Regions from separate parts of the Carnobacterium sp. CS13 genome, predicted to be linked through region 1. Evidence: predicted binding sites of a transcription regulator. Region 1 holds the regulator's gene; each other region holds the start of a gene.
What was found. The regulator NrdR, encoded in region 1, represses ribonucleotide reductase genes. The targets are predictions, from matches to a motif close to ACACNATATATNGTGT.
Positions count from the first base shown of each region.

Region 1 (4,181 bases):
GGCGATGGTATCCCATTTACGAATGGAAGGGAAATACGAAGTAGAAGCGAAAGAAACTCCGCTAAAGAAACACACTCATGTGGTCTTTCATTTAGATGATGGCTGGGACCTGCGTTACCTGGATGTTCGGAAATTTGGCCGAATGACTCTTGTTCCATTAGGAGAACAAGAAAGTGTTGCTGGTTTGAAAACATTAGGTCCTGAGCCTGTACCAGAAACGTTTAAGCTTGCTTCTTTTCAAAAAACACTCAAACAAAAAACGCGGGCAATCAAGCCTTTGTTGTTAGACCAAAAAGTTGTAGCAGGGTTAGGAAATATCTACGTAGACGAAGCCCTTTTTAAAGCTAAAATCCACCCGCTAAGACCGGCTAATACCTTAAAACTATCAGAAACCAAACGCCTCCACGAAGCAATCATACAAGTGCTAGGGGAAGCTGTGGAAGCTGGCGGGACTACTATTAGAACTTATAAAAATGCTCTAGGAGAAGCCGGTAGTTTCCAAGTGAAGCTGCATGTTTACGGAAAGACAAATGAACCCTGCATTTACTGTGGAACACCTATTCAAAAGTTGAAAGTGGCTCAAAGAGGCACCCACATTTGCCCGAGCTGTCAAAAGTAACAGGAGACAAAGCGGATTACAGGATGAAAAAAGAGGTGAAGCAGATGACATTTGTTTTAGGATTAACAGGAGGCATTGCCACGGGGAAAACAACTGTTAGCGAAATTTTTAAAGAAAAAGGTATACCAGTTGTAGATGCAGATATTGGAGCACGAGTAGTGGTTGAGCCAGGAACAGATGGTTTAAAAGATATTCAAGAGCATTTTGGTGAGGAAGTGCTTCGACCGGATGGTTCTTTAGACCGTAAAGCATTAGGAACGATTGTTTTTGCAGACAGCCAACAACGAGAAACGCTAAACTTGCTTTTAGGAAAACACATCCGTAGATGGATCAGAGAACAAAAAACGCATTATTTATTAATAAATCCGCCGCTGATCATCTTAGATATTCCTTTATTGTTTGAAAGCAATTATTCAACAGAAGTGGATCAAGTTATGGTAGTTGCCTTATCAGAAAAGACACAACTTACCAGACTGATGGAGCGGGATACTTTGACGCGTGAAACAGCTGAACAGAGGATCGCTGCCCAATTGCCTATTGCTGAAAAAATAAAAAGAGCGGATGTAGTGATCGATAATAATGGCACACGTCAAGAAACTAAAAAACAAGTAATGGAATGGTTGGATCATTTTTTTGAAGAAACCGCTGCTCTAAATTAACTAAAAGATTTTTAGATGAAAGAATGAGTGTAAAGTAGACTCATTCTTTTTATCGTATCAAGAACCATCCGTATTAGCGGGGCTTTTCTGGTGTTTCACCTCGGTACTACCTGTGGTATAATAGGGTATAATCGTGGCGAGTGTAATAAAAAAATGCGAGAAATCATAAAAAAAGGATGATGAATAGTGCAATGTCCTCGTTGTCAAAATAATGGTTCTAGAGTTGTCGATAGCCGTCCTGCAGATGATGGACGTGCTATTCGCAGAAGAAGAGAATGTGAAGCATGTAGTTTCCGATTTACAACGTTTGAACGAGTAGAGCAAGCACCATTACTGGTGATAAAGAAAAATGGCACACGCGAAGAATTTAACCGTGAAAAGATTTTGCGGGGCATCATTCGCTCTTGTGAAAAAAGACCCGTTGCAGTGGAACAAGTTGAGAAAATAGTTGACGACGTTGAAAATAAAATCCGCAGTTTAGGAGAAAATGAAATTTCATCCGCTATTATTGGAGAATACATCATGGAAAAACTAGCAGAAGTTGATGATGTTGCTTATATTCGTTTTGCAAGTGTGTACCGACAATTCAAAGATATGAGCGTTTTCTTAAAAGAACTGCAAGAATTTGAAAAAAAGAAATCAGAAAAGAATTAATGGAATCAGAAAGGTGTGACGGCATTTGAGTTATCCTTGGAAAAACATGAGTCCAAAAGACGGATTCATGGTCCGACAAAATGCCTTGCTTTCGGATATGGATCAAAAAATCCTGACTTTTTTATATCAGCCTCTCATTGGGGCAACAGCTTATAGTTTGTATATGACGTTATGGACAGAAATTGGGGAAGAATCTTATTGGAGCGAAGGGATTTTACATTCAGAATTGTTGACATTGCTGAATGTAGGCATCCCCGAACTCTATCAAGCAAGAATTAAATTAGAAGCTATCGGATTATTAAAAAGTTATCTTCAAACGGATCCAGAGAAGCTGTATGTTTATGAACTACTGGCACCTCAATCTAGTGCGGTGTTTTTTAACGATGACTTGCTAAGTTTGCTTCTCTTTGAAACGATCGGAGAACGAAAATTTAGAAACCTAAGAAGCCGTTTTGTAGTGGCCCCTCTTAATAAAGAAAAATTTCAAGATGTTACAAAGTCGTTTTTAGATGTCTATCGTTTTGATGCAGAATTATTTAAACAAGAAAAAGCGTTATTGAAAGAACCAGTTGAATTAGTAGGGGCAACCCAGCCTGAGGGGCCGACGATTGATGCTCAAACATTTGACTTTAAGTTTTTTTATACAGGGCTAAACAGCCACTATATCAATCGTTCGGCAATTACAAAAGATTTGGAAAAAACGATTTTAGTTTTGCATACGATGTATGGTATTAATGAATTGGCCATGCAGCGGTATATCTTAGAAGCTAGCGATATGGAAACAGGGAATATTGACGAACGAAAATTAAAAAATGTCGTCTACCATGATTATCACAAAAACAATCAAAAGAATGTTCAGTTGCAAGATGTGGTTGAAAAAGATATCCAAGTTGATCAAAAACAACAAAAAGTTCGTGAAGATGATTTGAAACAACAAGGTTTATCAGAAGATGAGATTAAAATCATCGAAGTGAGCGAACAAATTAGTCCTTATGATTTTATGACTTCGATCAAAGATCAAAAAGGCGGTTATGTGACTAAAAATGAAGAATGGACATTAGAAGAGATCCTTCGAAAAGCTAATTTGCCTTCTTCTGTTGTCAATATTTTAATTCATTATATTCTCGTAGCTAGAGACAATCCTATTTTTGAAAAAGCTTTAGCTTATAAAATTTCAAATGACTGGGCCCAAAATAAAGTGTTTTCTCCCGAGATGGCTCTTCAAAAAGTTAAAAAAATGTATTCAGAAAATGCTGAAAAACAACAAACAGTCAAAAAACAATATGGGAACCAAAGACAGACTAATTATGGGAAACCTGTAAAAACGAGAACAGAAACCCTGCCGGAATGGGCAAAAGAAGGAAATACAGCAAAAGCTGAACAGCCGATGAGCGAAGCTGAAAAACAAGCCTTTATGGAACGGCTGAAAAAAATCCAAAACTTTGGGAAAGAAGGTGACTAAAAATGGAAGATATTGGCAAGAGTCTAACAAAAATGCTGAAAGAACGAAGTTTATCTGATCAATATGAAAAACTGATCCAAGATGTACTAGACGATCCTGATGTGCAACAGTTCATCGAAGAGAACCGAGAAAAATTGAGCAACGAAGCTATTGCGAAAAGTTATGCCAAGCTTTATGAATTTGTAAATGAAAAGAAAAAGTACCAAGAAAAAACCGGGATGATGGCTCCTGGATATCACCCTCAACTAGTGATGAATTATTATTTTATTGACGTCACTTATGTCCCCACAGCTGAATTGATCGCAAAACAAAAAGAACAGGCTATTAAAAGTCGGATTCATTCCATGGATATGCCTAAAGACGTCAGAACAGCGACATTTGAACGGTTTCATCTAACCGATGAACGAGCTGTCGCCATCACCGCTGCATATGATTTTATTGCAGACTATTTAGACGATCCGAAAGCTTTTCATCAAGGATTGTATTTACAAGGAGCATTTGGTGTTGGCAAATCATTTTTGTTGGGGGCTATTGCTCATGAGCTGGCTGAAAAAGGATACCCTTCTACACTGATGCATTTTCCTTCTTTCGCAGTAGAAATGAAACAAGCCATTGGCCAGAATACGACCGGAGAAAAATTAGAAGCTGTAAAAAAAGCTCCTATTTTAATGTTGGATGATATAGGTGCTGATTCAATGTCTAGTTGGATTAGAGACGATGTCTTAGGTGTCATTTTGCAGTACCGTATGCAAGAACAATTGCCAACGTTTTTTTCTTCCAATTTTGA
Region 1 is NZ_CP067364.1:760,971-765,151, forward strand. Features, by position in the region: gene mutM (DNA-formamidopyrimidine glycosylase) at 1-619, shown strand, start outside; gene coaE (dephospho-CoA kinase) at 664-1,278, shown strand; gene nrdR (transcriptional regulator NrdR) at 1,465-1,932, shown strand; gene JHE06_RS03660 (replication initiation and membrane attachment family protein) at 1,958-3,394, shown strand; gene dnaI (primosomal protein DnaI) at 3,397-4,181, shown strand, end outside.

Region 2 (4,181 bases), 520 kb from region 1:
ATAGAAGCGGACATGGATCCCATACCTGAAACCAAAACGGTCATCAATTCTGACTTCGTCATGTTAGGCAGATACTTAGCAACTAAGAAAGGTGCTTCTGTCTGGCCTAACAACATATTAGCTACAGCTACAAAAGACTCCGCTTTCTCGGTGCCTAATAATTTGCCTACAGCCCCTCCGATTACTTTAACTACCCAACCTACTATACCTAAATAGCCTAAAATACCTGTTAAGGCAGATAAGAAAATAATGACGCCTAGTACATCAATAAAGAAATACCCTTTTCCAAATAAATCCCCAAAAACAAAAGCAAGCCCCTCGTTAGCAAAACTAAACAACTTAGTTACAGCTCCTGCTAACTGTTCAATGATCCAGCTGCCCACAGGAACTTTAATTAAGAATAGCGACAAAACTAACTGCGCTCCCAAAGCAGTAGCTACGGTTCTTTTATTGATTGCTTTTTTATTATCTGATAAGAGATATAAAATCCCCAGCATGACTATAATGCCCAAAATTGTTACTAATTTATTCATTCATTCTATTCTCCATCTCTGCTAATTTATCTTTGACCATTGTTACAACAGCATAGGCATCCTCTGGGTTATTGACTACATCAATATCGTCAATGTTAATGATCAGCACATCAGAAGCATTGTAGTGTTTCGTAACCCAATGGTCATATCCTTCCCAAAGCGCTTTATAGTAATCAAGTAAACTTTGGTCTTGCTCAAAGTCTCTGCCTCTCAAACCGATACGGTAAAGAATCGTTTCAAAAGACCCTTGCAAATAGACCATTAGATCCGGGGACTTTTTAGGAAGTTCTTGTAATTCTTCCATCATATTATTGAGCAATTTCTCGTATATATTAAACTCGGTGTCTGAAATGCGCCCTAAATTTGCGTTTACTTTAGCAAAATACCAGTCTTCATAGATGGAACGATCTAAAACATTGTTTTTATTATGTAACGCCTCTTTAATACTTTTAAAACGACTATTTAAAAATTCCAGTTGCAATAAAAACGGATACCTTTTTAAGCTTTGTTCCTCCTCGCTTGCTGTATAAAACAAAGGCAAGATTTCGTTATCCTCTACATTTTCATAAAACACTTCACTATCTAAAGCTCCTCCTAAAAGATTAGCTACACTTGTTTTTCCCGCACCAATCATTCCGCCTATTACTAAAATCGCCATCTACCCCTCTCCTTGTTCTTGTTGATTTTATTTTATAACCTAAGTTTTTGCAGCTTTGATCGTTACTCACTAGGTGAATGAACTATCCAATCTTTTTCCTGTTTTATCTCCTATACGCTTAGCTCTAGTGATATACTACCTCCCGCATGCTTATCGTTTGCTCTTTTAATAGATATTCGCAATTATATATATTAATACATTAGCTATGATACACTGTTTTTTTGTTTTTTCAATAAAAAATCACACCATATGCCGAATAATTTAAAACAAGACACAATATGTTGTGTTTTAACGCATTGGATTAATTCTGCACAAATAGCAGGCCAACTGAAAAAAATACACTAAAGCCAAAAATAATACGATTACTGTGAGGTGAAGTTAACCAACAAGCAAAGGAGTGCTGACAATAAAAGCATTCAAACTCAATTAAAATTTCTTCAAGACCGGAATGATTGATGTCTCAACATTTCACAAATAAAACATAACTTCCTTAGAACTTCAATAGTGATTTAACACTATATATGGTGTACAATAAAAACAGAGCAACACTATATGGTATAAAAAGGTGATTAACCTTACTATACATACTTATTAAGAGCTTAACTAATACAAGGAGTGATTGATATGGTGATGAACGTAACTACCGATGCAACAGTAAATATAAAAAAATTGAATGAGGATATTCAGGCTTTTCCTCAAGTTCATCCGATTACAGCGGAAATGAAGCTGACCCATAAAGGCGTCTCGCGTCTTGTGATGTTGGATCGCTACGCTTTTAAAGATACATCTAAAGTGACTCTATCCGTGGGAGACTTGGTTATTTTAACGGTCAAACCGGATCCCAGCTATCCAACTCGCGGCACTGGCTTCGTGACTCACATCGACCATGAGCAGCATACCGCTCAAGTTTTGGTTGAAGAAGAATACCGCGGCGTTATTGAAGATTCGGCGGCACAAGAAACGGGTATCGTTACATGTAATTTAGACGCTATCGAAAAACCATTAGAAATCTATTACGAGCAAATCGCGAAACGCAATGCAACAGGATTGTCTGCAGTCGAAAAAACGGCTGAACAGCGTGAAGCGTCTTACCAACTCTTTTACAATGAATTAGTGCAGTTAAACTTTATTCCTGCTGGACGCGTTTTATACGGTGCTGGTTCGGATACTGAAGTAACCTATTTCAATTGTTACGTTATGCCTTTTGTTCCTGATTCACGCGGCGGAATTTCAGATCACCGTAAAAAAATTATGGAAATCATGAGTCGCGGCGGCGGAGTCGGCACGAATGGTTCTACCTTACGTCCGCGTAATGCATTGGTTCGCGGTGTGAATGGCAAGTCATCAGGGTCGGTTTCATGGTTAGATGACATTGCTCAATTAACTCATTTAGTTGAACAAGGCGGCAGCCGACGTGGTGCTCAAATGATCATGTTGACTGATTGGCATCCTGATATTATTGAATTCATTATTTCTAAAATGCAAAACCCGCGGATCCTCCGCTATTTGATTGAAAATACAGAAGATGCACAAATTAAAAAAATGGCTTCTGAAAAATTAAAATTCACGCCTTTCACGGAACGTGAAGCAGCGATGTACCAAAACATCTTAAATTACAAACACATCCCGGGTACTGGCGGATTTGACCAAGCTACCTTAAAAGAAGTTGAAGATAAAGTGAGAACCGGCGGAACATATGGAGTTCATCACCCCGATTTCTTGACTGGTGCCAATATTTCGATTTGTTTAACGGATGACTTTATGCAAGCTGTTGAAAATGATGAAGATTACGCTTTGCGTTTCCCAGCTGTTGAATCCTACAATGAAGCTGAAATGGCTTATTACGACGCTCATTGGACAGAAGTTGGCGATGTTCGCGAATGGGAAGCCAGTGGACATGCGGTTCGGACTTATCGAACCATTAAAGCTCGGGAACTCTGGAAACTGATCAATATTTGTGCAACTTATTCTGCTGAACCTGGTATTTTCTTTATCGATAATGCCAATAAAATGACGAATGCAGCTGCTTATGGACAAAAAGTGGTCGCAACAAACCCTTGTGGCGAACAACCCCTTGCTCCTTATTCCGTTTGTAACTTAGCTGCTATCAATTTAGCTGAAATGGTTAATAAAGATAGCGAAACGATCGACTTTGCTAAACTAAAACAAACTGTTAAAACCGGTGTGCGGATGCAAGATAACGTTATTGATGCTACACCTTACTTTTTAGAAGACAACGAAAAGCAAGCATTAGGCGAGCGCCGAGTGGGCCTTGGCATTATGGGATTAGCTGATTTGCTCATCTACGCTGGTAAAGAATACGGTTCTCCTGAGGGGAACGAGTTGGTCGATCAAGTATTTGAAGCTATTGCTGTCACCGCTTATGAAACATCCATTGAATTAGCTAAAGAAAAAGGCAGCTTTCCGTTCTTGATTGGTAAAACAGAGGAAGAAACAGCTCAATTGCGCAAAAACTTCATCAATACTGGATACATGAAGCAAATGCCAGAACACATCCGTCAAGATATTTTGACCTATGGTATTCGCAACTCTCACTTGCTGACGGTTGCTCCAACAGGTTCAACTGGTACGATGGTTGGAGTGTCAACTGGTTTGGAGCCTTACTTCTCTTTCAGTTATTTCAGAAGTGGACGTTTAGGCAAGTTTATTGAAGTCAAAGCGGCTATTGTTCAAGATTACTTAAGCCGTCATCCAGAAGCGGATCCAGACAACCTGCCGAGTCAATTTGTCTCAGCTATGAGTTTGGCACCTGAAGCACACGTCGACGTACAATGTGTTATCCAACGGTGGGTAGACAGTTCGATTTCTAAAACTGTCAATGCACCTCGCGGCTATAGTGTCGAACAAGTCCAAAGTATTTACGAACGTTTATACAAAGGCGGTGCTAAAGGCGGCACAGTTTATGTGGACGGCAGTCGCGACTCGCAAGTATTAACGTTAAAAGCTGAAGAAAACAACTGGGAAGAAGA
Region 2 is NZ_CP067364.1:237,888-242,068, reverse strand. Features, by position in the region: gene JHE06_RS01170 (NupC/NupG family nucleoside CNT transporter) at 1-533, opposite strand, end outside; gene JHE06_RS01165 (deoxynucleoside kinase) at 526-1,191, opposite strand; gene JHE06_RS01160 (vitamin B12-dependent ribonucleotide reductase) at 1,816-4,181, shown strand, end outside.
Region 2: a site for NrdR is predicted at 1,704-1,719, ahead of JHE06_RS01160 (vitamin B12-dependent ribonucleotide reductase). Genes of this name have one in related genera too.

Region 3 (4,181 bases), 590 kb from region 1:
TGGTGCGCGTCTAGCATTTCTGGCCAATTGATCCTCCAACGCTTTTTCATAAAATGTATCTTTACTCGTTAAGTTTTTATCCATGTATGCTATAAATTCTTTAAAAGTCATTTCTTTTACCTCCTAAATGATATGCCTAAAATTATTTTAGAACTTTCTAAAAAACAATATGTATCAGTAAGGGCATCAAATATAAAAATGTTTACTGATCTCAATAAAACATTAAACAAAAAAACTTTTATTACTGTCTTTTAACCACTCGTTTAATAATATGAGCCTGTTTTGTAACTAATAAATGACCAAGAACGGTATTTCAAATCAATGTCTTAATAAATTGAAACACTCTCTGTTTCTCTTCATCAGTTAATTCTGCGCCGTCATAAGCCATATTGACGTTGTTTTCTAACATAACTTTTAAATCCAATATGTCTTTCTTGTCAGACCACTGAGGAGTTGGTTTATCTCCGCCAATAATGAAATCTACTGAAACACGAAATAAATTTGCCATTTTATAAATTGCACCCATACGCGGTACTTTTAATCCTGTTTCCCAATTAGAGATCGTTTGTTTAGAAAAACCGATTCTATCCGCTAATTTTTGTTGGGTCCAACCAAATTGTGAACGAAGTAAAGAAATTTGCTGAGACGTTTTTGTTTCGTTTGCATGAGGCATTTTTCCGCTCCTTGTCCTGAAGTAACTATTGAAGTATAACTTAAAGTGTTGAAAACACAACGGAAAGTTATATAAAGTTATTTTATCGTATATTCTGATAGAAGGAGTTTGCATATGAGCAACAAGAGAGATGAGTACCAGGTAAACTAAATTACAATCCTACTAGTTAAAGCATAGACAGAAAACTTCCTGTTAAAATTGTTTGTAAGAGATTTGTGCATAAAAATTGGTGAAACATACATAAATATGTAAATATATTATTCTGGTTAACAACATAAAAAGCATCCACATTGAAGTGAATGCTTTTTTTGCTTTCCGAGATATTCCGAAATAACTCCGAAATGGTTTTAACTTGTATGTTTCTCAATTTGATGAAACGCTGTGAAATCAACGTTTTTGGTCATCGGTTTTACCTCGTTTTAGGTTAAATACGTCTCAGGAGAGATTCGAACTCCCGACCGTTCGCTTAGAAGGCGAATGCTCTATCCGGCTGAGCTACTGAGACATTTCTTAGCAACAGAATTTATTATATGGGATAATGAATAAAAAGTCAATACTATTCTTGAATTTAATTCAAGAGAATTTAAAATGTTTTTTTAAAAATAAATAGCTTTACTTCTTGGAACCATTTAACGTACTATTTTATTGGAGTTCATTACCTCAAGTTTATTTAATAAATTAAAGTTTGTTTTTTCACAAATCCATTTTTCAAAAAAAAAATTAAAAAAACGACTACTTTTTCAGATTTTAGAAAGGACCTAATAAAACACCTGCTGCTCAATATCTTTTCAAAATAAAAAAATCATACAAAGAAAATAAATGATTGTGAAAGACGTAGGGAACAATTAAAAAAACTGAGATAAAATAAGCGTTTAAGAAGTTTTTGACATTTCACAAGAGATACCATATATAGTGGCAGGGAGCCTTGTGAATATAAAATCAAACTATATATGGTGTCTTTATGATTGTAAAAAAGCAATATATTGTGTAGTATATTAGAAGTAAAGCAATTCGGTGTTTAACCCAAAGAGAATAGGTTTCACCAAAAAATAGTTAATTTAAAGGGAGTAATGAAAATGGCTCAAAAAGTAATCGTTGTTTATTCAAAACCTAATTGTATGCAATGCAACTTTACCAAAAAATATTTAGATGATAAAGGTATTGAATACATTGCTAAAGATATCTTTGAATCAGAAACTGCATTAGAAGAAGTAAAAGAATTAGGATTCAGTTCAGTCCCAGTTATTACAGTTGAAGGGCAAGAAGCATTCAATGGATTCCGACCAGACTTGCTTGACCAATTAGTATGAAAGTTGTTTATATGTCTTTAACAGGGCAGACACGAAAATTTGTGGAAAAGCTAGATATGGATTTATTGGAGATTACGCCAACGAATCCATATCTTTCAATTCATGAACCTTTTATCGTTGTTGTTCCCACTTATGAAGTAGAAGCAACTGAAATCATAAATGACTTCATAGAGACAGATAATAATCGTACTTATTTTAAAGGGATTGCTGGCGGCGGAAATCTGAACTTCGGAAACTTATTTGTTTTTACAGCAAAAAATCTGGCACAAGAATATAAAGTGCCTTTGTTACATACTTTTGAATTTCAAGGAAACGACGAAGATGTACAACTATTGAAGAAAGCGGTGAAAGAACTTGGATAAACCAGTATTAGCAACCAAGCCAAAAGATGTAACTTATTTTAAATTGAATAATGAATTGAATCGACCTGTAAATGGTTCTATTCCTTTGAATAAAGACCGTGAAGCTGTACGTGCTTACTTTTTGGAGTACGTCAATCCAAACACAGTTTTCTTTTATACACTAGATGAAAAATTAAATTATTTACTGGCAGAAGATTATATTGAAGAAGAATTTTTAAACCAATACGATCGTGGATTCGTAAAAGAGTTATTTGAAGATATTTACAGCCGTAAATTTCGGTTCCGTTCTTTTATGTCGGCATTTAAATTCTACACACAATATGCTCTGAGAACCAATGACGGGGAACGTTTCTTGGAACGTTACGAGGACCGTATTGTATTCAATGCGTTGTATTTAGCAAATGGAGACAAAGAACTGGCTCGTACGATTGCAGATGAGATCGTCAATCAGCGTTATCAACCTGCGACACCAACATTCCTAAATGCAGGACGCAAACGTCGTGGCGAATTGGTTTCTTGTTTCTTAGTTCAAGCAACCGATGATATGAACAGCATTGGACGCGTAGTCAATAGTGCGCTTCAATTGTCGCGTATCGGTGGAGGAGTTGGAGTCAACTTATCAAACCTGCGAGCTGCTGGCGATCCAATCAAGCAAATAGAAAATGCCTCAAGTGGCGTTATTCCAGTTATGAAATTATTGGAAGACAGTTTCAGCTATTCTAATCAATTGGGACAACTTAATGGTGCCGGAGCTGTTTACTTGAACGTTTTCCATCCAGACATCGTTTCTTTTTTATCTACAAAAAAAGAAAATGCTGATGAAAAGATTCGGGTTAAAACATTATCTCTTGGTTTAGTTGTACCAGACAAGTTTTATGAACTAGCAGCTCATGATGAGCAAATGTACTTATTCAGCCCTTATGATGTTGAACGTATTTACGGCAGACCGTTTGCTTATGTAGACATCACTGAAGAGTATGACAACATGGTTAATAACGAAGAAATCCGCAAATCAAAAATTAGCGCTCGTGAATTGGAAAATGAGATTTCCAAACTTCAGCAAGAATCAGGTTATCCTTACATTATCAATATTGATACAGCAAACCGCGAAAACCCTGTGTATGGAACAATCACGATGAGCAACTTATGCAGTGAAATTTTGCAAATCCAAGAACCTTCGCTGATCAATGATGATCAAACGTATGAAGCTTTAGGTACCGATATTAGTTGTAACTTAGGTTCAACAAATATTGTGAATTTGATGAAGTCCCCTGATTTTGGCAAATCCGTTGATGCTATGGTACGTGCTTTGACAATGGTGACAGATCAATCCAGTATCGAAGCTGTTCCTTCAGTTAAAAACGGAAATGATAAATACCATACGATCGGTCTTGGGGCCATGGGCTTGCATACCTTTTTAGCATTGAACCAAATCGAATACGGCTCGCCAGAATCGATTGAGTTTACAGATGTTTACTTTATGATGCTGAATTACTATACGCTTGTTGCTAGTAATAAATTAGCTCGTGAACGAAAAGTATCTTTCCATAATTTTGATAAATCAAAATACGCTACTGGTGAATATTTTGACAACTATACGCAGGAAGATCATCAATTTACAAGCGACAAAGTAGCTGGACTATTTGGTTCGCTTATTGTACCGACTAAGGAAGACTGGGCTAACTTGAAGGATGCAGTTATGAAAGACGGCTTGTATCACCAAAATCGTTTAGCAGTAGCGCCTACAGGTTCTATCAGTTACGTTAATGAAACTTCTGCTAGTTTACATCCAATTACTCGGTTGATCGAAGAACGTCAAGAAAAGAAAACAGGTAA
Region 3 is NZ_CP067364.1:1,350,858-1,355,038, reverse strand. Features, by position in the region: gene JHE06_RS06545 (hypothetical protein) at 1-111, opposite strand, end outside; gene JHE06_RS06540 (helix-turn-helix transcriptional regulator) at 314-673, opposite strand; tRNA gene JHE06_RS06535 (tRNA-Arg) at 1,105-1,178, opposite strand; gene nrdH (glutaredoxin-like protein NrdH) at 1,750-1,983, shown strand; gene nrdI (class Ib ribonucleoside-diphosphate reductase assembly flavoprotein NrdI) at 1,980-2,345, shown strand; gene nrdE (class 1b ribonucleoside-diphosphate reductase subunit alpha) at 2,338-4,181, shown strand, end outside.
Region 3: a site for NrdR is predicted at 1,574-1,589, ahead of nrdH (glutaredoxin-like protein NrdH). Genes of this name have one in related genera too.